3 regions of the Nocardia sp. NPDC052254 genome follow, and region 1 is predicted to be linked to each of the others. Evidence: riboswitches for the same ligand, from Rfam matches in the RefSeq annotation. Region 1 holds a riboswitch; each other region holds the start of a gene.
The links. A riboswitch is a leader RNA that binds a small molecule or an ion and turns the genes downstream of it on or off. The one in region 1 is predicted to bind cobalamin.
Positions count from the first base shown of each region.

Region 2: it holds a riboswitch for cobalamin, as region 1 does, so the genes downstream of both, AB0L57_RS19605 (CbtB-domain containing protein) here and metE (5-methyltetrahydropteroyltriglutamate--homocysteine S-methyltransferase) in region 1, are expected to answer to the same signal.
Region 3: it holds a riboswitch for cobalamin, as region 1 does, so the genes downstream of both, glyA (serine hydroxymethyltransferase) here and metE (5-methyltetrahydropteroyltriglutamate--homocysteine S-methyltransferase) in region 1, are expected to answer to the same signal.

Region 1 covers NZ_JBFAUW010000003.1:509,693-516,957, reverse strand. The annotation lists gene coaD (pantetheine-phosphate adenylyltransferase) at 1-317, shown strand, start outside; gene rsmD (16S rRNA (guanine(966)-N(2))-methyltransferase RsmD) at 498-1,055, opposite strand; gene AB0L57_RS11035 (pyruvate carboxylase) at 1,102-4,515, opposite strand; cobalamin riboswitch at 4,723-4,940, shown strand; gene metE (5-methyltetrahydropteroyltriglutamate--homocysteine S-methyltransferase) at 5,070-7,265, shown strand, end outside.
Region 2 covers NZ_JBFAUW010000007.1:169,122-176,386, reverse strand. The annotation lists gene AB0L57_RS19620 (CoA ester lyase) at 1-453, shown strand, start outside; gene AB0L57_RS19615 (flavin reductase family protein) at 471-974, shown strand; gene AB0L57_RS19610 (hypothetical protein) at 979-1,680, opposite strand; gene AB0L57_RS19605 (CbtB-domain containing protein) at 2,086-2,301, opposite strand; adenosylcobalamin (AdoCbl) riboswitch at 2,310-2,458, opposite strand; gene rsrA (mycothiol system anti-sigma-R factor) at 2,848-3,114, opposite strand; gene AB0L57_RS19595 (sigma-70 family RNA polymerase sigma factor) at 3,159-3,773, opposite strand; gene AB0L57_RS19590 (aminoacyl-tRNA deacylase) at 4,229-4,729, shown strand; gene AB0L57_RS19585 (MarR family transcriptional regulator) at 4,876-5,376, shown strand; gene AB0L57_RS19580 (hypothetical protein) at 5,512-5,838, shown strand; gene AB0L57_RS19575 (SOS response-associated peptidase) at 5,868-6,701, opposite strand; gene AB0L57_RS19570 (aldehyde dehydrogenase family protein) at 6,847-7,265, shown strand, end outside.
Region 3 covers NZ_JBFAUW010000007.1:178,478-185,742, reverse strand. The annotation lists gene AB0L57_RS19670 (DUF2231 domain-containing protein) at 1-371, shown strand, start outside; gene AB0L57_RS19665 (hypothetical protein) at 544-753, shown strand; gene AB0L57_RS19660 (hypothetical protein) at 831-1,151, shown strand; gene AB0L57_RS19655 (carboxymuconolactone decarboxylase family protein) at 1,151-1,732, shown strand; gene AB0L57_RS19650 (GMC family oxidoreductase N-terminal domain-containing protein) at 1,839-3,482, shown strand; gene AB0L57_RS19645 (hypothetical protein) at 3,479-3,697, opposite strand; cobalamin riboswitch at 3,906-4,108, shown strand; gene glyA (serine hydroxymethyltransferase) at 4,239-5,543, shown strand; gene AB0L57_RS19635 (GntR family transcriptional regulator) at 5,507-6,196, opposite strand; gene AB0L57_RS19630 (LLM class flavin-dependent oxidoreductase) at 6,267-7,265, shown strand, end outside.

The sequences.
Region 1 (7,265 bases):
CGACCTCCGATCTGCCCAACGTGCGCATCGAGTCCTGGTACGGACTGCTGGTCGACTTCGCACGCGAACAGGGCATCAACGCGATCGTGAAGGGCCTGCGCGACGCCACCGACTTCGGCTACGAACTGCAGATGGCGCAGATGAACAGGAAATTGACGGGCGTCGACACCTATTTCCTGGCCAGCAATCCGGCCCACACCTTCCTGTCGAGTTCATTGATCAAGGAGGTCGCGGCCTTGAGCGGCGATGTTGCCGACATGCTTCCGCCTGCGGTGCACAAGCGGCTGCTGGCTCGCATCGCCGAACGTCGCGGCTGAGAGGTACCCACTCGGGCACCGCGTGCCCGATCTCGTCGGGGCGACTGCCGGAGCGGAACACACGCGAGGATCACGGCCGGAGCGCAGAGAACAGGCCCCACCACCGTCGGACGCCGTCCGGCACGGACAATGATCCCGAGGGCTCGCGGCCGACCGTCGCCGGGGCGCCCGCGGTGTCGTTCAGGGGCGGTATTCCGCCAGGTCGATGCGGGTTTCGCCGTAGCGGCGGGGCTTCAGCGCCGAATACGGTGCAGGCCAATCGGTTTCCGGTGAGCGGGCCGATCGCTCGACGACGATCAGGGCGTCCTCGTGCAACCACGCGCCGGTGGCCAGCGCCGCGAGATCCGCCTCGATCGCGGCTTCGGTCACGGCGTAGGGCGGATCCGACAGCACCAGGTCATAGGGTTCGGCCGGCGCGGTCGCCAGGACCGAAGCGACTGTGCCCGCACGTAATTCGGCGCCGGAGATGGCGAGGTCGGCGATATTGCCGCGGATGATCGCGGCGGCCTTGCGGTCGGATTCGACGAGCAGCGCGTGAGATGCCCCGCGCGACAACGCCTCCAGCCCCAGCGCACCCGAGCCCGCGTACAGGTCCAGCACCCGGGCGCCGTCGAAATCCATCCGGGCGGCGAGCAGATTGAACAGGGCTTCGCGAACCCGGTCGGAGGTGGGCCGGGTCCCGGCCGGTGGGACGCGCAGCCGCCGCCCACCGGCCGAACCCGCGACGATCCTGGTCACCGCGGGACCTCGATATCGCCTCGGCCGGTCCGAAACACCGTCCGGGTCACTCGGCGGATGCCTCGTTGATCCGCAACTCGACCAGTAGATCTCCGCCTTCGACCTGCTGGACCGGTCCGATGGCCACGCGGGCGACCACACCACCGCGGGGTGCGGTGATGGCGGCCTCCATCTTCATGGCCTCGATGGTGCCGACCGTGCCGCCCGCGGTGACGGTGTCGCCCTCGCCGACGGTCAGTGTCACCACCCCCGCGAACGGTGCCGCGATGTGCGCGGCGTTGTTCTTGTCGGCCTTCTCCGCGACCGGGACGTCGCTGGCGATGGAACGGTCACGCACCAGAACCGGACGCAGTTGCCCGTTGAGGATGCACATGACCGTGCGCATACCGCGATCGTCGGGCTCGGAGATCGCTTCCAGCCCGATGAGCAGGGTGACACCCTTCTCCAGCTCGACCCGGTGTTCCTCGTTGTGCCGCAGTCCGTAGAAGAACTGGTTGGCCGACAATCCGGTCGTATCACCGTATTTCTCACGATGTGCGAGGAATTCGGCGGTCGGCGCGGGGAACAACAAGCGGTTCAGGGTGTCGCGGCGCTGCTGTGAGGTCCCCGCCAGTGCGGCCGAATCCTCGTCGGTGAGCGGCACTTCCGGTTTCGCGGGCCCACGGCCCTCCAGCGCACGGGTGCGGAACGGCTCCGGCCAGCCACCGGCCGGAGTGCCGAGTTCCCCACGCAGGAAACCGATCACCGAGTCCGGGATGTCGTACCGAGCCGGGTCGGCGGCGAAACTGTCCACGTCGACCCCGGATCCCACCAGCGACAGCGCCAGATCGCCGACCACCTTCGACGACGGCGTCACCTTGACCAGTCGGCCCAGCAGCCGGTCCGCCCCCGCGTATTTCGCCTCGACCTCCTCGAACCGATCCCCCAGCCCCAGTGCGATGGCCTGCTGACGCAGATTCGACAACTGCCCGCCGGGAATCTCGTGCTCGTACACGCGCCCGGTCGGGGATGTCAGGCCGGATGCCGCAACATCGAACGGCGCGTACACCTTTCGCAACGCCTCCCAGTACGGCTCGAGGTCGCACACGGCCTCCAGATTCAACCCGGTGTCGCGCGGCGAATGCGCGGCGGCGGCCACGATCGCCGACAGCGCGGGCTGACTGGTCGTACCCGCCATCGGCGCGCTGGCACCGTCGACGGCGTCCGCTCCGGCCTGCCACGCCGCCAGATAAGTCGCCAGCTGACCGCCCGGAGTGTCGTGGGTGTGCACGTGCACCGGCAGATCGAAGTTACTGCGCAGGGCCGTGACCAGGGTGTGCGCTGCGGGAGCCCGCAGCAGTCCGGCCATGTCCTTGATACCGATGACGTGTGCCCCGGCCTCGACGATCTGCTCGGCCAGCTTCAGGTAGTAGTCGAGGGTGTAGAGGTTCTCGTCCGGGTTCGACAGGTCACCGGTGTAGGACAGCGCGACTTCGGCCACCGCCGTACCGGTTTCGCGGACCGCGTCGATCGCGGGACGCATCTGGTCGACATTGTTGAGTGCGTCGAAGATCCGGAAGATATCAATGCCCGTATCGGTGGCCTCTTGCACGAACGCGCGGGTCACCTGTTCCGGATACGGGGTGTAGCCGACGGTGTTGCGGCCACGCAGCAGCATCTGCAGGCAGATGTTCGGGATCGCCTCCCGCAACGCGGCAAGGCGCTCCCAGGGATCTTCGTACAGGAACCGAAGCGCCACATCGTAGGTCGCGCCGCCCCAGCACTCCACCGACAGCAACTCCGGCGTCATCCGCGCCACGTGCCCGGCGACCTGCAGCAGGCCGCGAGTCCGCACCCGAGTGGCCAGCAGCGACTGATGCGCGTCACGGAAAGTGGTGTCGGTGACCCCGACCGCGTCGCGCTCGCGCAGCCAGCGAGCGAAACCCTCGGGTCCCAGGGTCAGCAGACGCTGACGGGTGCCGTCCGGCGGCGCGGCGCTCAGATCGATCGCGGGCAGTTTGTCGTGCGGATACACCGCCGTCCGCCGTTCTCCGTGCGGCTTGTTCACCGTCACATCCGCCAGATAGCGCAGGATGCGGGTGCCGCGGTCGGCGGATCCACGCTGGGTCAGCAGCTGTGGCCGCTCGCCGATGAACGAGGTGGTGATCCGCCCCGCCCGGAAATCCGGATCGTCGAGGACGGCCTGCAGGAACGGAATATTGGTGGCCACGCCGCGAATCCGGAACTCCGCCACCGCACGCCGGGCCCGCGCCACGGCCTGGTCGAAGTCGCGGCCGCGGCAGGTCAGCTTCACCAGCATCGAGTCGAAGTGCGCGCCCACCTCCGCACCCAGATTCGCGCCGCCGTCGAGCCGGATACCACCACCGCCCGGACTGCGGTAGGCGGTGATGCGGCCGGTGTCGGGCCGGAAGCCGTTGGCCGGATCCTCGGTGGTGATCCGGCACTGCAGCGCCGCACCGTGAATCGAGACGCTGTCCTGGCTCAGGCCCAGATCGGTCAGGGTCTCTCCGGCGGCGATGCGCAGCTGTGACTGCACGAGATCGACATCGGTGATCTCCTCGGTCACCGTGTGCTCGACCTGGATACGCGGATTCATCTCGATGAACACATGCTGTCCGCGCTCGTCGAGCAGGAATTCCACGGTGCCCGCACAGGAGTAACCGATCTGGCGGGCGAAGGCCACCGCGTCCGCGCAGATCCGCTCGCGCAGTGCGGGGTCGAGATTCGGCGCGGGCGCGAGTTCGATCACCTTCTGGTGCCGGCGCTGCAGCGAGCAGTCCCGCTCGAACAGGTGCATCACGTTGCCGTGCTGATCCGCCAGAATCTGGACCTCGATGTGACGCGGATCGATCACCGCCTGCTCGAGGAACACAGTCGGATCACCGAAGGCCGACTCCGCCTCGCGCATCGCGGCCTCGATGGCCTCGCGCAACTGGACCCGATCGGCGACCCGGCGCATACCGCGACCACCACCACCGGCGACCGCCTTGACGAAGACCGGGAACTCCATCGACTCCGATGCCGTCAGCAACTCGGCGACGTCCGCCGAGGGCTCGCTGGAGTTGAGCACCGGCAGACCCGCGGCCCGGGCCGCGGCAATGGCGCGCGCCTTGTTGCCGGTCAGCTCGAGCACCTCGGCCGACGGCCCGATGAAGGTGATTCCCTCCGCCGCGCAGGCGGCGGCCAGATCCGGATTCTCCGACAGGAACCCGTACCCCGGATAGACGGCATCGGCACCGGCCGATTTCGCCGCACTCACGATTTCGGGAATCGACAGATAAGCGCGCACCGGATGTCCGGGCACCCCGATCTGATACGACTCGTCGGCCTTCAGGCGATGCACCGAATTGCGGTCTTCATAGGGGAAAACCGCCACGGTGCCGATGCCCAGCTCGTATGCGGCACGGAAGGCGCGAATGGCGATTTCCCCGCGGTTGGCGACCAGCACTTTGGAGAACATTCGACCAAGGTACCCGGCCGCTGAGCGGGCACGAACAGCGAATACGGCTTCGCAGCCATCCTCACAGAGCGGCCCCGGGAATCTGCGAAGTTGTGTTGTCGCGGCCGTAACATCCGGGCACTCCCGGCGACGACCGATCACTCGCGTGGATTACCCTGGACGGCGCAGCTGGTTCGCTGCCGTCGACGAGTTGGAGCCCCGAGCGTCGCGTGCAGCGTCGACACCGGTCCTCGCGGACCGGCGAAGAGGGAACCCGGTGGGAACCCGGGACTGTCCCGCAGCGGTGAACAGGAACGAACGCCGTCATGAGCACTGGAATCTTCCGGGAAGCGACGGCCAGTAGGCGATATCCGGGGCGCATCTCCGGACCGGTCCCCGACCGATGCCTGTGAGTCCGAAGACCTGCCGGTTGTGCCGGATACGCCGTATCCGGCGGTCACCGCCTCGTGGATCGGGCGGGCGGACCCGGTGGGCCGGACCTCGGTGCGGCCAGGTGTGTGGGCTCCGTCCGTCCTTGCGGCGGTGTCCCGTGACTTCCACTACTGGAGAACACCGTGACCGTCACAGACAATCACCATCCGACCGCGCAACATTTCACCGCGACGGTCCTGGGCCTGCCGCGCATCGGGCCACGGCGCGAGCTCAAACGCGCCATCGAAGGCTATTGGGCCGGGCGGATGGACGCCGCCGAACTGACCTCGGTCGGCCGCACACTGCGCACCGAGGGACTGACCGCCGCTCAGGCCGCCGGGCTCGATTCCGTACCGGTGGGTACCTTCTCCCACTACGACCAGATGCTCGACACCGCTGTCCTGCTGGGCGCGCTGCCCTCGCGAGTCGCCGGCATCGCCGATCCGCTGGATCGCTACTTCGCCGCCGCTCGCGGCGCCGACGGGATCGAACCCCTGGAGATGACCAAGTGGTTCGACACCAACTACCACTATCTGGTCCCCGAGATCGGCCCGGACACCCAGTTCGCACTCGATCCGTCGAAGCTGCTGGCCGAATTGGCCGAGGCCCAGGAACTGGGGGTGAACGCCCGGCCGGTGGTGATCGGCCCGCTGACCTTCCTGGCACTGTCCAAGGGAGTCGACGGGGTCGCGCCGGCGGATCGGCTGGGTGAGCTGATTCCGCTCTACCGCGATCTACTGGGACAGCTGGCCGACGCCGGCGCCGGCTGGGTGCAGATCGACGAGCCCGCACTCGTACGCGATCTGTCCGACGCCGAGGTCCAGACGGTGCGTAGCACCTATGCCGAACTCGCGGCGGCGACACATCGCCCGAAGATCCTGGTGGCCACCTACTTCGGCTCACCGGGCCCCGCTCTGGGCGCACTGGCGGCCACCGAGATCGAGGGTGTCGCACTCGACTTCCGTTCCGGCGCCACGGTTTCCGAGGTGGCGGCGATCCCGGCGCTGGCGGGCAAGCTCGTCGTCGCCGGCGTCGTGGACGGCCGCAACATCTGGCGCACCGATCTGGAGTCGGCGCTCGGCGAACTGGGCACTCTGCTGGGATCGTCCGGGACGCTGGCGGTCTCGTCCTCGAGTTCGCTGCTGCACGTGCCGTATTCGCTGGCCGCCGAACCCGATCTGGATCCGGTCCTGCGGACCTGGCTGGCCTTCGGTGCGGAGAAGATCACCGAGGTCCGGATCCTGGCCGAGGCGATCGGCGCGGGTACCGAGTCCGTCGCCGCCGAGCTCGCCGAGGCACGCGCCGCCATCGAGAGCCGGCGCGCGGATCCGCGACTGCGTAACGAGGCCGTCCGCACCCGCCTGGCCGGCCTCGACGACGGGGACACCGGGCGCGCCCCGGCGGATCGGCGCCGGGAGCTGCAGCGCGAACATCTGCGCCTGCCGCTGCTGCCGACCACCACGATCGGCTCCTACCCGCAGACCACGGCGATCCGTACCGCCCGCGCCGCACTGCGTTCGGGTGAGATCACCGACGCGCAGTATCAGGAACAGATGCGTGCCGAGGTCGCCGATGTCATTGCGCTGCAAGAAGATCTGGGTCTCGATGTGCTCGTGCACGGCGAGCCCGAGCGCAATGACATGGTGCAGTACTTCGCCGAGCAGCTCGACGGCTTCGCCGCGACCCACAACGGGTGGGTGCAGTCCTACGGCACCCGCTGCGTGCGGCCCCCGATCCTCTTCGGCGATGTGGTGCGCACCGCGCCGATGACGGTGGAATGGATCACCTACGCCCAGTCGCTCACGCAGAAGCCGGTCAAGGGCATGCTGACCGGTCCGGTCACCATCCTGGCCTGGTCGTTCGTGCGCGATGATCAGCCGCTGGCCGATACCGCGCGGCAGGTCGCACTGGCGATCCGGGACGAAACCGTCGACCTCGAGGCCGCCGGCATCCGGGTGGTCCAGGTCGACGAGCCCGCGTTGCGAGAACTGCTGCCGCTGCGGCGTGGCGATCAGCAGCAGTACCTGGACTGGGCGGTGACCGCATTCCGCCTGGCCACCAGCGGTGTTCGCGACGACACCCAGATCCACACCCATCTGTGCTACTCCGAATTCGGTGAGATCATCGGCGCCATCGCGGCTTTGGATGCCGATGTCACCTCCGTGGAGGCGGCACGCTCGCACATGGAGATTCTCGACGACCTCAATGCCGTCGGTTACGCCCTGGGGATCGGGCCGGGTGTCTACGACATCCACTCGCCCCGGGTTCCGAGTGTGTCCGAGATCGAGACCTCCCTGCGCGAGGCGATGAAAGCCGTTCCCGCCGAACGGCTGTGGGTC
Region 2 (7,265 bases), on a different contig from region 1:
CTGATCTTCGGTGTCGGCGACTTCTCGCTGTCCCAGGGTGCGCGGGTGGACACCAATTTCGAGCCCCTGGGTGACTATCCGGGCGACTTCTGGCACTACGCGCGGAACAAGGTGCTGGTGGCCGCCCGGATCGCGGGGATCGACGCCCTGGACTCCCCCTATCCCGACTATCGCAACCTCACCGGCTACGAACGTGATGCCGGGCGGTCGGCGCTGCTCGGCTATACCGGAAAGTGGGCGATCCACCCCGATCAGGTGCCCGTCGCCAATCGGATCTACGCGCCCACCGCGGACGACATCGCGCTGGCCGAGCGTAATCTCGCCGCCTACCGCGCGGCCGAGGCGCGGGGACGCGGCGCCGTCGGCGTCGAGGGCGTACTGGTCGACGCCGCACACGTGAAGATGGCGGAGGCGACACTGGCCCGCGCGGCGCTCGTTTCCGCTCGCGGCTGATCCGGCGAGGCACGACCATGCTCGAATTACTCGAGGAACGCACCGACGGACTGGCGCTGCGGCACATGTTCGCGACCTTCCCCGCCGGGGTCGTCGCGGTATGTGCCGACATCGACGACGCGCCCTGCGGTTTCGCGGTCAGCACCATGGTGCCGGTGTCCCTGGACCCGCCGCTGATGCTGTTCTGCGTGCAGCGCACGTCGACGACGTGGCCGCAGTTGTCCACCGCCGAGCGCCTGGGCCTGAGCCTGCTCGGCGCGGACCAGCACGCCGCGGCCCGGGCACTCGCAGGTCCCGGCGGCGAACGCTTCCGGGACCTGCGAGTACATCGCGGCGATCGGGACGCCGTCTTCATCGACAGCGCAACCTGCTGGGTCGAGGGCTCGGTGCACAGCATCGTGGACGCCGGTGACCATCTGGTGGTCATCCTCGGCATCCATCGAACAGCCACTCGCGCGGGCGGGCGGCCGCTGGTCTTCCACGACCACGGCTTCCGCCGGCTGCAGGAACCCGAGGTGTGACGGGCTAGTTCTTCGGCTTGTTCAGTGTGTCGAAGAACTGGATCCCGCTGATCACCGCGACCGGAACCCCCAGGATGATGGTCCCCGCCGCGGCGCCGAGCGCGGCACCGGCGGAGCCGCCCGCGAGGCAGCCGCCCGGTGCACCGGCGAAGAAGATCGGGGGCATCAGCGCGGTGCCGACCAGCGCACCGGCCACACAACCACCGACCAGGCCGATGGCGGTTCCGACGAGCACACCCAGACCGGTCGCGAGACCGATCTGGTTGGCCGCCACACCGAGGGCGTCGTTGAAGTCGGCCTGATCATCGATCGGAGTCAGATCCGGTGTCGTCGAGGCGACCGCCTCGGCCGGATTCGTGCTGGGCGTCAGCACCGCGGTCCGGCCGTCGACCTGCGCCGCGATCGGCCAGTCCCGCTGATCGTGCTTGTAGGTCAGCGGCAGGCCGGCGACGAGATTGCCGTTGTCGTCGAGGATTTCGAATTGGTTGCCGCGCACGTTGAGCCGGCCGCCGTCGGTCCGCAGCACCACCGAGTGGTCGACCACATTGGCCGTGTAGTGGATCCCGGGCAGCACATCGGTGCTCACGGTCGAGCCGGGCCGTTCCTGCGGGGCCGCCGGGGCATCGGCATTCGCGGTACCACCGGCGACGGTCAGTGCCGCGATGGTCAGCGCGGAGCCGAGAACGAGTGAGGTCCTGGTCTTCATGGGATTTCCTTGGTGATCGATCGGAATGGCCTGGTGGACAGCGACTCTCGTGGTCGCCGTGGATACCGTCGGCGGCGATCGCGACGTGCAGGGCATGACTTCTCCAGATGCCGGCACGACGAGGGGACCGTCCCGCTCATGCGGGCGCGGTCATGAGACGAACGACAACGCGAGGTGCTGCGGACCGCCTGTCGAGGCGGTCGGCTCGGCACGGCGACAGCCGCGCGCCGAGCTCACCTCATCGACCACTGTGCGGCGTTGCGGCGGCATCCGAGGATGCCGCGATCACACCGGTCGCGGTGTCGATGACTGAATGTTTTCCGGCACAGACGAATACCGAATATCCCAGGAAGCTCCGGCAAGCTCCGACGGATGGTTCGCCGTCCGGCGGTGAAACCCGCGTGCTCAGTGGCAGGGGAAACCGAGGAAATGACGTGCGTCGTGCACGAATTCGTGGACATGCATATCGCTGCCGAAGATCGACACCGCGCCCTGATCCACACCGATGAAGTAGTACGCCAGCAGCGCGAGGATGGTCGTTCCCGCCAGCCACAACGCCGTGGTCGGGATGGACAGCGACACCGGCCGGATACCGGCCTGAGGTGCATACGACGTGGCCATGAACTTCTCCTCACCTGACGGGGATATCGCGTCCCCGGGCACTACTACCGGCGACGATCAAGGGTCCGACTCGAAGTTCCGACAAACTCCACACGGCGGCGCGACCGTCCCGGAATCTCACCGGGTTCCTCTACTCATCGCTCGTATCACCATAAGAGAACGCGAATGCCGAGGTCAATCCACCGGGGTGGACTCGTTCGAAAACCGCACTTCCGCCGGGCCGTCCGCGGCTCCGGTCACGCCCGCCGCGGCGCGATCCGATCCTTGACGAGCGGTACCTGGCGAGACGGCCGATTGCGGCGTCCGGCCCGGCCGCATGTAACCTTTTCTCCCGGAACTCGCACCTGAGGCGGGTTGATCCCCGTCCAGGGGCCAGAAGGGAGATACCGATGGGTAAGCGTGGGCGTAAGAAGCGCAGCCGCCGCAAGAATGCGGCCAACCACGGCAAGCGGCCGAACTCCTGAGCCGTCGCGCCGTGCGATAAACGCCGAATGCGGCATGTCATCGATGGATGGCATGCCGCATTCGGCTTTCATGAGTGTGTGCTCAGCGCTCCGGTTCGACCCGGGTCTCGGTGATCGTGACCGCCTGCCGGATCTCAAGGGTGAGCCGCTCACGCAGTGATTCGGGAGCCCGGTCACCACCGCATTTGCGGCTGAGCAGCCGCTTGAGCTTCTCCTCCAGGCCGTAGGCCTCGATACATGGAGAGCAATGGTCCATGTGGTGCTGCAGACGCGCCCGGGTGGCATCGTCGCATTCGCCGTCGAGCATGAGCCACACGTCGGTGAGCACCGCCGAACAGTCCAGCTCCATTCCGTCCCCAGCGCCCCGATCGTCGTGCTCGTGCCCACTGTTGCTCACTGGGTTACCTCCTGACGCGCGCCGTTGCCCGGTCGGTTCCGGTCGAACCCCCGCTCGTGTGCGACATCGGCCAGCAGCCCCTTGAGCTGCTTACGTCCGCGATGCAGCCGGGACATGACGGTGCCGATCGGAGTCCCCATGATGTCGGCGATCTCCTTGTAGGGGAAGCCCTCCACGTCGGCGTAGTACACCGCCATGCGGAATTCCTCGGGCAGCGACTGCAGGGCAGCCTTGATGTCGTCGTCGGGCAGGGCCTCGAGCGCCTCCATCTCCGCGGATCGCAGACCGGTGGACGTGTGCTCGGCCGTGGCGGCGAGCTGCCAGTCGGTGATCTCGTCGGTCGGATACTGCGCGGGCTGGCGCTGCTTCTTGCGGTAGGAGTTGATGTAGGTGTTGGTGAGGATTCGATACAGCCAGGCGCGTAGGTTGGTGCCCTCCCGGAACGACCGGAAGCCCTGGTACGCCTTGGCGAAGGTCTCCTGCACCAGATCCTCGGCATCGGCCGGATTACGGGTCATCCGCAGGGCCGCGCCGTAGAGCTGATCCAGCAGCGGAAGTGCGTCGCGCTCGAAGCGCCGGGCGAGTTCGGTGTCGTCGGCAGTGCTGCGCACGGTGGATTCCCCGACCTCTACGGCGGCATCGGACGAGGCGGTCGCCTCGTCTTCCACCGGGTCGTCGGGGATCTCGATGTCTTCCGGCCGGGAACCGCCCGCGCTCTCACCGCGGGGGCGATCGGCCGCCAGTTCGTCGTCGCTCGTCACGGAAGTCCCTTCGGTCGCCGTAGCAGTTGAATCTACCGCGCGCGCGGGATGCCGGCCGAACCCGGTGTCCGGGGTCACGATGTCGATCAGCGAGTACGCGTGCGAGTCGCCGATCGTTACCGGGCGTTCGTCGACGAGGACGGTCACCGGCTTCTCCTTCGAGCTGTCTGGGTCGCGTGCGGTTGTGCTGACAACCGCTCCGTGCTGGCGGAACAGTTCAACATGGCAAGCGCCCGCTGTGTTCCCGGCCGACCCCGCCGACAGGCAGAAATCCCGTTTGCCGGGTGGAAACGGACATCGGTACGGTGGCCGGCATGGCCGCATCCACACCCGCGATCGGAGCGCTGATCCGTGCCCGGGTCCCCCATGTGGTGCATTCGTATCCGCACGATCCGCGCAGCGACAACTACGGCGACGAGGCGGTCGCGGCGTTGTCGGAGCGGGTGGGTGTCAGCGCCGAGCAGATCTTCAAGACGCTCGTCATCGAACTGTCCACCGGAGCCGCGGCCGTGGCGGTGGTACCGGTGCCGCGATCGCTGTCGTTGAAAGCGGCCGCCGCGGCGCTGGGCGCGCCCAGGGCGGCGATGGCCGACAAGGTCAAGGCACAACGCATCACCGGCTATGTCCTGGGCGGAGTGTCACCATTGGGTCAGCGGCGTGCACTACCGACGGTGATCGACGATTCCGCCTCGAATTGGGATCGCGTGCTGTGCAGCGCCGGTCGTCGCGGGCTCGAGATCGAGCTGGCACCGGCCGATCTGATCCGTCTCACCACCGCCGTCACCGCTCCCGTCGCGGGCCCCTGACCCGTCGGTGCCCCCGGCAGCCGGCGCCGGCGCGGTCCGAAACATCGCCACATCACAACCGCTTTGTGTATACAAATAGTTGATTGCCGCAAGTAGTTGGTCGCCGCCGGTGACACGGCGGGGACGCACAGCAGGAGGCCGCGGAGATGGACGGCGAACAGGTGACCGACACGATCGGCCAGCAGCTGATTCGCCTCGGGCGCATCCGAGAGCGAACGAATGCCCAGGTCGCGGCCGCTTCTCATGGCGAGGTCGACACCTCCGCGTATCGCATCATCTTCCGGCTGCTCAGCGATGGGCCGATGCGGTCGGGCACCCTGGCCGAGGCCATGTACTCCGATGCCTCCACCATCAGCAGGCAGGTGGCCGGGCTGGTCAAACGGGGCCTGCTCCGTCGCGAGGCCGACCCCGACGACGGCCGCGCCAGTGTGCTGATCGTCACCGAAGCCGGCCGGGAGATGGCCGTGCACCTGCGCGCCCTGCGCAACGAGATGATCGGGCGCATCCTGACCGACTGGAACGACGCCGACCGCGAGCAGTTCGCGATCCTGTTCCATCGCTTCGTCGACGATTACGAGGCCGCGCGCCCGGCGATGCTGGCCACGGATGTACATCCGGAGGCAGTGGCACCCGAGAAGGACGGATAGCGACACTCCGGCCGGACACGCAGAACCACGGGTGCGATTCACAGGAATCACACGAACCACACCGCCGGCTGTGCGTTACTTGTCGGGCAGTTCGTTCTACCCCCGATTCGTTTCGAACCGAGGATGTGATGCGAAATGACCCACCGTCCGCGCGTGCGCAGCCTGATCGTCGCGGCCACCGGCGCCGCACTTCTCCCGCTGGGAGCCGGTCTGCTCACCACCGCACCGGCGAATGCGGCACCCCGCCCAGCGGTTCCCGCCCGCAATCCGAACTTTCCGCTGGGTGGTGGCGAAGCCGAGCAGCCGGGCAAGCCGGAGAAGGAGCCGCGGACAGAGAAGGATCCACGGGCCGAAAGGGCCGAGAAGTTGGGCGGAGCCACCGCCACCGACATCATCAACATGAGCGCGCACCTGCTGAAATGCGGGCTCAACATCGCGGCACCGACCGTGAAATGCGACTAGCCACACCGCAGCGCGCCGGGGGCCGGGGTTCAGATCAGGCTGATCTGCCCGGCCTCCTCGCCACTCGCGCCGGGCGCCGGGTCCAGCAACCGCGGCCCGTTGTTGCGCACCGAATTCACCAGAGGTGCGACCGGTCGCGCGACGATCGACGAAACCAGCTGCGCCCCTGGGGTTTCCAATAGATCGGCCGGTGCCGGATGGTCGGGATCGAGCCACGCGTCCCACTGCGCGCGCGGCATCATCAGCGGCATCCGATCGTGAATGCGCGTGAGGTCACCGACCGCGTCGGTGGTCAGGATCGTGCAGGACAGCAGTGGTGCCATGTCCCGGTGCTCCGGATCCCGCCAGACCGACCACAACCCGGCCATGTACAACCGGTGCCCGTCGGCATCGGACATGTAGTACGGCTGCTTGACCGCCTTGCCCGACCCCGTGGGGTGCGGTTCGGCGAGCCACTCGTACCACCCGTCCATCGGCACCAGACAGCGCCGCTTCTTGACCGCGTCCCGGAACGAGGGCGCGGTTGCGGCCCGATCGGCGCGGGCGTTGAACAGGGGCTTCCCCTTGGCCGGAACCCCCGGCTCACCGGCTTTGGCCCACACCGGCACCAACCCCCATCGCATGCGGCGGATGCGCAGCGCGGGATCGTCGTCGGGATGATCGTGATCGTGGCGGCGAACCACGGTGAGTACCCGGTTCGTCGGTGCGACGTTGTAATTCGCACCAGGCGCACCCGCGCCGGATTCGCCGGCCCGCGCAGCCGTGCCGTTCCCCGGGGCGATGCTGTCGCCGGTCTCGTCCAGAGCGTCGAGTTCGACCGCCAACCTCGCCGGATTCGCCGTGGTCGCATATCTGCCGCACATGTCTCCATGCTGCCATCGCGCACCGACGACGACCGTAAGCTCGGAGGTATCCGCGCGACGAGAACAGACAACTGAAGGCGGTTGACATCACATCTTGGGTGTGAGAACTTCTTGCCACAACTCTCTCAATAGGGGTCGCCGAATCATGTCCACCACCGAATCCACCGCTGAGTCCACCGCCGCCGCGGCGACGGCATCCGCATCTGCCCCGGCCACCGAGCTCACCTCGGTGAATCCGGCCACCGGCGAGGTCCTCGCCACTCACCCCATCGCCGACGAAGCGGCGGTTCGCGCGGCCGTCGCCAAGGCCCGCGCGGCCGCGCCCGTCTGGAGCGGACTCGGCTTCGCCGCCCGCAAGCGCGCACTGCTGCGCTGGTCCAGTCGCCTGGTCGCGCGCGCCGACGAATTCTGCGATCTGATCCACGCCGAGAACGGCAAGCCGCGCGACGACGCGTATCTGGAAATGATGCTGGCCCTCGAGCACATCGCCTGGGCAGCCAAGCACGCCGAGAAACTGCTCAAGCCCAAGAAGGTCTCCCCCGGCGCGCTGATGTCGAACTTCGC
Region 3 (7,265 bases), on a different contig from region 1:
GCGGCGCACTGCTGTGGCTGACCCTGATCCTCGCGGCGATCACCATGGCCCTGACACCGATCACCATCGATGCCGGCGAGTGGCTCTACGACCTGCGCAAGAATCCGTCGCCGACGCTGCGCGAACACGCCGACCGTGGCGGCACGATGCTGTACTTCGCCATCGCGCTGCTCGTGGTCGCCGTACTCCTGACGGCCTTGCGACTCGCCGAACAACGCCGCCCGAACCCCGCCACCCTCGCCCGGGTGGCCGTCGCGATACTCGCCGTCGTCGTCGGCATCGCATCGATCATCCAGATCTATCGCGTCGGTGATGCGGGCGCACATTCGGTGTGGGGCAACGAGATCACACATCTGAGGAAGAGCGGATAACACTCGCGCCCAGAGGTCGAATCTCGTCGTGCCGAAACAGGCCGTGCTCCCCCGCCGCGCTCACTCCCGTCCCGGCGACGGCCGGACCCGGCACGTCATCGGTCTCGTCGTGGTACCCGATGACCCCGCGCCGAACCCGGCCGAGGAGCCCGGCGCCGATTAGTCTGACGCCATGAGCTCCAGCGCGTTCGGACCGGGTGACGTCGTCATATTTCCGCGCGGCCCGTTCAGCGGCATCTGCGGAGTCGTACGCGAGGTCGATCTGCGCCGGGCCACGCTGCGCCTGGAATTCAGCGAAGGAGTGGTACACCGCGAAGGGAATGTGCTGCGCGAGCGCCGCCACGCCATGACCGTCGCCTTCGACGAGGTCGAGCTCATGTGAAACCGGCCGCGCCCGGGAACGCCCATGGTCATGATGACCGAACGCCACCGATCGGCGCACGAGAGACGGAGGCCGTCGTGCCGAACGAAAAGCAATCGAGGTACCGAGAACTGGCGGATCGCATCCGCACCGGCAAGGGCGCCGTCTCGGCGGAGCTGCGCGATCGCACCTTCCGCAATGCCGACCTTCCACCAGCCCTGCGCCCCTTGATCGACAAGGTCGTCAGCCGGCCCGCCGAGATCACCGACGCGGACTTCGCCACGGCCGGCGCCGCCGGTTTCGACGAGGATCAGCTGTTCGAGCTGGTGACAGCCGCCGCTGTCGGGCACTCGTCACGCATGTACGAGTCGGGACTCGCGGCCTTGGCCGAGGCCACCGGCGGGAAGGCGGACGGCTGATGCGTCCCGGAATCCTGAACCACGGTTACCGCCCCGGCACCAAGATCCTGTTCCGGATCATCCGCCTGCTCACCGGGCAGCAGCTGCCCGACGCCGCGAAACTGACCTTCTACCGGCCCGATTTCTATGGCTCCCACGCCAAGAAGTTCACCCATGAGGCGATGCGCGGTCCATCGGAGTGGTCGGTCGCGGATCGAGAACTCATGGCAGCCTACGTATCCCAGGTCAACCAGTGTGCCTTCTGCATCGGCGCGCACACCGCGACGGCTCGTATGGCCTACGCCGACGATGCGAAAGTCTCCGCGGCACTGAGTGATCCGGATTCCGCACCGATCCCGGACGGCCTGCGAGCCACGCTACATCTACTGGGCAGGCTCACCAGGGGCGCCGCGGTGACCGCCGACGACATGCGCGCGGTACTGGCCACGGGCGTCTCCCCGGCCGGCATCGAGGACGCGCTGGCGGTCTGCGCCGCCTTCGACATCACCAATCGTCTCGCCGACGCCTTCGACTTCGAACTGCTCAGCCCGGCGGGATTCGATTCGGGCGCAAAGTATCTGATCGAACGCGGCTACCGCTGAGCCGAGTCGCCCACTCCGGGAGCCACGCGGCCACCGATCACCCCTTGCCGCGCGCAATCGCCAAGAGTACTGTCCAGACAGTTGTCCAAGGCGAGGTGCGTGAGCTATGAGCGAAAAATCCGTCGGAGCGTCCGGACGCGGCAGCGCGACCGAGGCCGACTACGTCGTCGTCGGCGCGGGCAGCGCCGGCGCGATCGTCGCCGGCCGGCTGGCGGAATCCGGGGCGAGCGTGATCCTGCTGGAGGCCGGGCGCAGGGACAACACCCGGCTGGTCACCATGCCGGGATCGATCGCGATGGTGCACACGGTGCCGCAGCTGAAGAAGCGCGTCACCTGGAAGCAGTACTCCACCCCGCAGAAGCACGCGCACGATCGCAGGATTCCGATGACCCGGGGCAAGGTGCTGGGCGGATCCAGTTCGGTCAACGGCATGCTGTTCGTGCGGGGCAACAAGGCCAACTTCGATTCCTGGGCCGCCGAGGGCTGTGCGGGCTGGAGCTACGACGAGGTGCTGCCGGCCTACAAGCGGCTCGAGAACTGGGAGGACGGGGCCGGCGAACTGCGCGGGGCCGGCGGGCCGATCGAGGTCACCCGGCAGCAGCACCTGACCCCCATCGCCCGGCAGTTCACGCAGGCCGCCACCGAGACGCTCGGGGTGCCGGAGATCGCGGACTACAACGGTGAATCCCAGGAAGGCATCAGCACCTTCCAGCAGAGTGTGCGTAACGGGCTGCGCTACAGCTCTTCCCGCGGCTATCTCACCAACCGACCGAATAAGAATCTGACGGTGGTGACCGACACGCACGTCGCGCGCGTCGTCGTCACCGGCGGCCGGGCCACCGGCGTGGAGGTGATCGGCAGGCAGGGCCGGTACCAGATCCGCGCAGGCAAGGAAGTGATCGTTTCCGGCGGCGTCGTGGGGTCGCCGCAGATTCTGATGCTGTCCGGAATCGGCCCGGCCGCGAAGTTGCGTGAACTCGGTATCGAGGTGCACGCGGATCTGCCGGTCGGACAGAACCTGCACGACCACCTGTTCGTGCCGATGACGTTCATCTCCAAGAACGCCGTACACCGCAGCACGCCCACACATTTCGCCCCGGCCGTCCTGCGCGAGCTGTATCGGCCGGGCAGCAGCTGGTTCGGACGGACCATGTTCGAGATGGTCGGATTCGTGAAAACCTCCTTCGCCCACGATGTTCCGGACATGCAGATCCACACCCTGCCATGGGGATATCCGACGCCGAATCAGGACGAGGACACACTGCACACCGTGGACCGCCGCGCGGCGCTGACCATCTTCCCCACCCTGATCTATCCCAAGAGTCGCGGTGAGCTGACCCTGGCCTCGGCGGATCCGCTGGATTCCCCGCTCATCGACCCCGGCTATCTCACCGATCCCGCCGACACCGAATTCCTCATCGAGGGTATGCGGATGATCCGGGAGATCATGGCGCACAAGGCCATCGCGGGTGATGTGGTCGAGGAGCTCGCTCCCGGTCCGGACTACTTCGACGAGACGGCACTGCGCCGGGAGCTGCCGACCCGGGTGCATTCGGTGTATCACCCGGTCGGCACCTGCCGGATGGGAGTCGACGAACGCGCGGTGGTGGACCCGCAGCTGCGGGTCCGCGGTATCGAGGGCCTGCGGGTGGCCGATGCCTCGATCATGCCCAGCGTCACCGGCGGCAACACCAACGCGCCCTCGTACATGATCGGCGAACGGTGCGCCGAATTCATCACCGCCGGTTAGCTGTTGACACTCCAGCGAGCTCCCGCGTCGTCGCGACGGCGCACCAGCTCCGAGCCCGGAGTGAGCCGGGCGCCGAACGCCTCCCACAGCGAACCGTCGCAGACACGCTCCACGGTGAAACGATGCTTGCCGTAGCAGGCGCGCGACAGCACCGACAGCCGGGACTTGCCGATCAGTCGGTAGAGCTGCCCGCCGATTCGCACCGTCGAGTTCATGTACGCCCCTCTCGTCGCTGTCTGTTGTCCGACAGCGGCAAGAATCGCAAGATGCGCCTGAATGGCTCCTGAAGTGAGCTGAAGTCCTTTTCAGGAGCCGGTCGAAACCCCGGGTGTGCCGTCGCGCCGGACGGCGCAGTATGCTGCCCGCGCAGCTGGTTCGCCATGATCACGGTGCCGGGAGCCCCCGCTCGGTCATCGGCGTCGAAGCCACACGCGGCACACGGTGTGCCGACGTGGGGTGAAGAGGGAACCCGGTGGAATTCCGGGACTGTCCCGCAGCGGTGAGCAGGAACGAACGCCGTCACGAGCACTGGATGCGCGCATCCGGGAAGCGACGGTCAGTAGGTCGGCCCGATTCTGGTCCGGTGCCCGCGAGTCCGAAGACCTGCCCGTTGTGCCGGATGCGCCGCATCCGGCGGTCGCCGCCTCGTGGATCGGGCGCGTCACCTGCCGTTCGCACCGGTGTCCCCGGAGCGAGGTGGATCGGGGTGTGCTCAGTAGGGCGGTGGCTGTCCCTTGCCAGCCGACGGAGTTCATCATGGTCGCTTCCACTGCCCGTACCTCTTCGCTCGACAACCTGTCGCTTGTCGAGCTCGATCCGGAGCTGGCTGCCGCGATGGCGGGCGAGCTCGCCCGTGAGCGCGACACCCTCGAGATGATCGCGTCGGAGAATTTCGTGCCGCGCGCGGTGCTGCAGGCGCAGGGCAGTGTGCTGACCAACAAGTACGCCGAAGGGTATCCGGGTCGCCGCTATTACGGTGGTTGCGAGCATGTCGATGTGGTCGAGGATCTGGCGCGTAATCGGGTCAAGGAGTTGTTCGGCGCCGAATTCGCCAACGTGCAACCGCATTCGGGTGCGCAGGCCAACGCCGCGGTACTCATGTCGCTGATGAACCCGGGTGAGAAGCTCCTCGGTCTCGACCTCGCCCATGGTGGTCACCTCACCCACGGCATGCGCCTGAACTTCTCCGGCAAACTCTACGAGGTCCATTCGTACGGCGTTTCCGAACAGGACCATCGCATCGATATGGATCAGGTGCGCAAACAGGCCCACGAGGTACAACCCAAGGTGATCGTGGCCGGCTGGTCGGCCTATCCCCGGCACCAGGACTTCGCGGCCTTCCGCGAGATCGCCGACGAGATCGACGCTTACCTGTGGGTCGACATGGCGCACTTCGCCGGTCTGGTCGCCGCCGGGCTGCACCCCTCACCCGTCCCGCACGCCGACATCGTCTCCTCGACCGTGCACAAGACTCTCGGTGGTCCCCGCTCGGGTCTGATCCTGGCCAAGCAGGAGTTCGGCAAGAAGCTCAACAGCGCGGTGTTCCCGGGGCAGCAGGGCGGTCCGCTGATGCATGTGATCGCCGCGAAGGCCGCCGCGTTCAAGATCGCCGGCACCGAGGAATTCCGTGACCGGCAGGAGCGCACGCTGCGCGGTGCGAAGATCCTGGCCGAGCGGCTCACCGCCGCCGACGTCCGCGATCGCGGAATCACCGTGCTCACCGGCGGAACGGATGTGCACCTGGTGCTGGTCGACCTGCGTAACTCCGTTCTGGATGGTCAGCAGGGTGAGGATCTGTTGCACGAGGTCGGAATCACGGTGAACCGCAACGCCGTTCCGTTCGACCCGCGCCCGCCGATGGTCACCTCCGGCCTGCGTATCGGCACCGCCGCACTGGCCACCCGCGGCTTCGGCGACACCGAGTTCACCGAGGTGTCCGACATCATCGCCACCGCCCTGGCCGGCAACGCCGACCTCGACGCACTGCGCGCACGGGTCTCCAAACTGGCTCTGGACCTCCCGCTCTACGAGGGCCTCGAGGACTGGAAACTGCTCGGCTGATCGGCCGCCGACTCGCGCTGCCGCAACCAGCCGACGAGCGACTCCCCCGCATCGAGCACATGCCGTTCGGCGAGGGCTCGGGCTTGTTCGGCATCGTGGGCGGCGAGGGTGTCGAGCAGTTGGGTGTGCTCGTGCAGGGCGTGCTGTTCGTGGTCCGGGAACATGCGCAGGAAATTCGACGGCACCACCCGCGACGCCAGCTTGATCTGGGCCAGTAACCGAGGCGAGTGCGCGGCGCGGTGGATCTCCTGGTGGAAGTGCCAGTTGGCCTCCCCGATGCGATCGTCGCCGGACAGGCGTTCGACATCGGCCGCGAGGGTGCGCAGGTTCTCCAACTCCTCGGCCGTGGCACGTTGCGCCGCCCACGCCGCGGCCTGACCGGTGAGCACACCGAGCAGGGTGAAACTGTCGCTGATATCGGCGGCGCCGATCCCGAGCACGGTGATCCCGCTGCGCGGCGCGACCCGCACGAGCCCCTCGAACGACAACTCCAGCAACGCTTCTCGCACCGGGGTGCGACTGGTCGCGAACTCCTCGGTGATGGCGTCGAGATCGATCCGCGCCCCGGCCGGCAGCACTCCGGTGAGGATGCGGTCGCGTAGTTCACGCGCGGCCCGCTCACGCACGGTTCCCGAGATATCCACACCCGCCATGGTCAGGGAGCCTAGCAGCGCGGCAATACCAAGTTTGAAATCTGATATATCAGATGTTAGATTTCTAACCATGGCTCAGCGGCGCGACGACACCATGGCACTGGTCGCCTTCATGCAAGCGGGAAACACTTCGGTCTACGCGGGCTCCTGGCGACACCCGGCAACCGAGCACGGTTATCTCGATGCCTCCTACTACGCGAAGATCGGCCGGCAGCTCGAAGAAGGCTGTTTCGACCTCATGTTCTTCGACGACCGGCTGGCGATGCCGGGCATCTACGGCGGCAGCGTCGGCGAGGCGGTCCGGCACGGCGCCCGCCCGGTGAAACTGGATCTGGGTGCGGTCCTGGGCGTGTTGTCCCAGGCCACTTCCCGAATCGGTTTGGGCGCAACCTATTCCACCACCTACTACCAGCCCTTCCATGTGGCGCGCACCTTCTCCACCCTGGACCATCTGTCCGGCGGGCGGGCGGCGTGGAACGTGGTCACCTCCGTCAACGATGGCGAAGCCCAGAACTTCGGCCTGGCAACACATCTCGGACACGACGAGCGCTACGACCGCGCCGACGAATTCCTGAACGTGGTCACCGGCCTGTGGGACACCTGGGAAGACGACGCGATCGTGCACGATCGGGCCGCGGGCATCTACGCCGACCCGGACAAGGTGCACGAACTCAACCACTCGGGGCAGTACTTCACCGCGCGCGGACCGTTGACCGTTCCCCGCACACCGCAGGGACGGCCGGTCATCATTCAGGCGGGCTCCTCCGGGCGCGGCCGCGAATTCGCCTCGCAGTGGGCCGATGTCATCTTCACCGGCGATCCCGGCCTCGAGGTGGCGCGTGCGCACTACGCCGATCAGAAGGCCCGGCTGTCGGATGCCGGCCGCGATCCGGCCGCGGTACGAATCTGCCCCATGGCCTACGCCGTGGTCGGTGAGACCGAGCGCCATGCCCGCGAGCGCGAGGACATGCTGCTCAACGATCTGGTGGATCCGATGGCTTCGCTGACGCTGCTGTCGGAGCTGATGAACTACGACTTCGCGCAGTACGCGCTCGACGATCCGGTCACC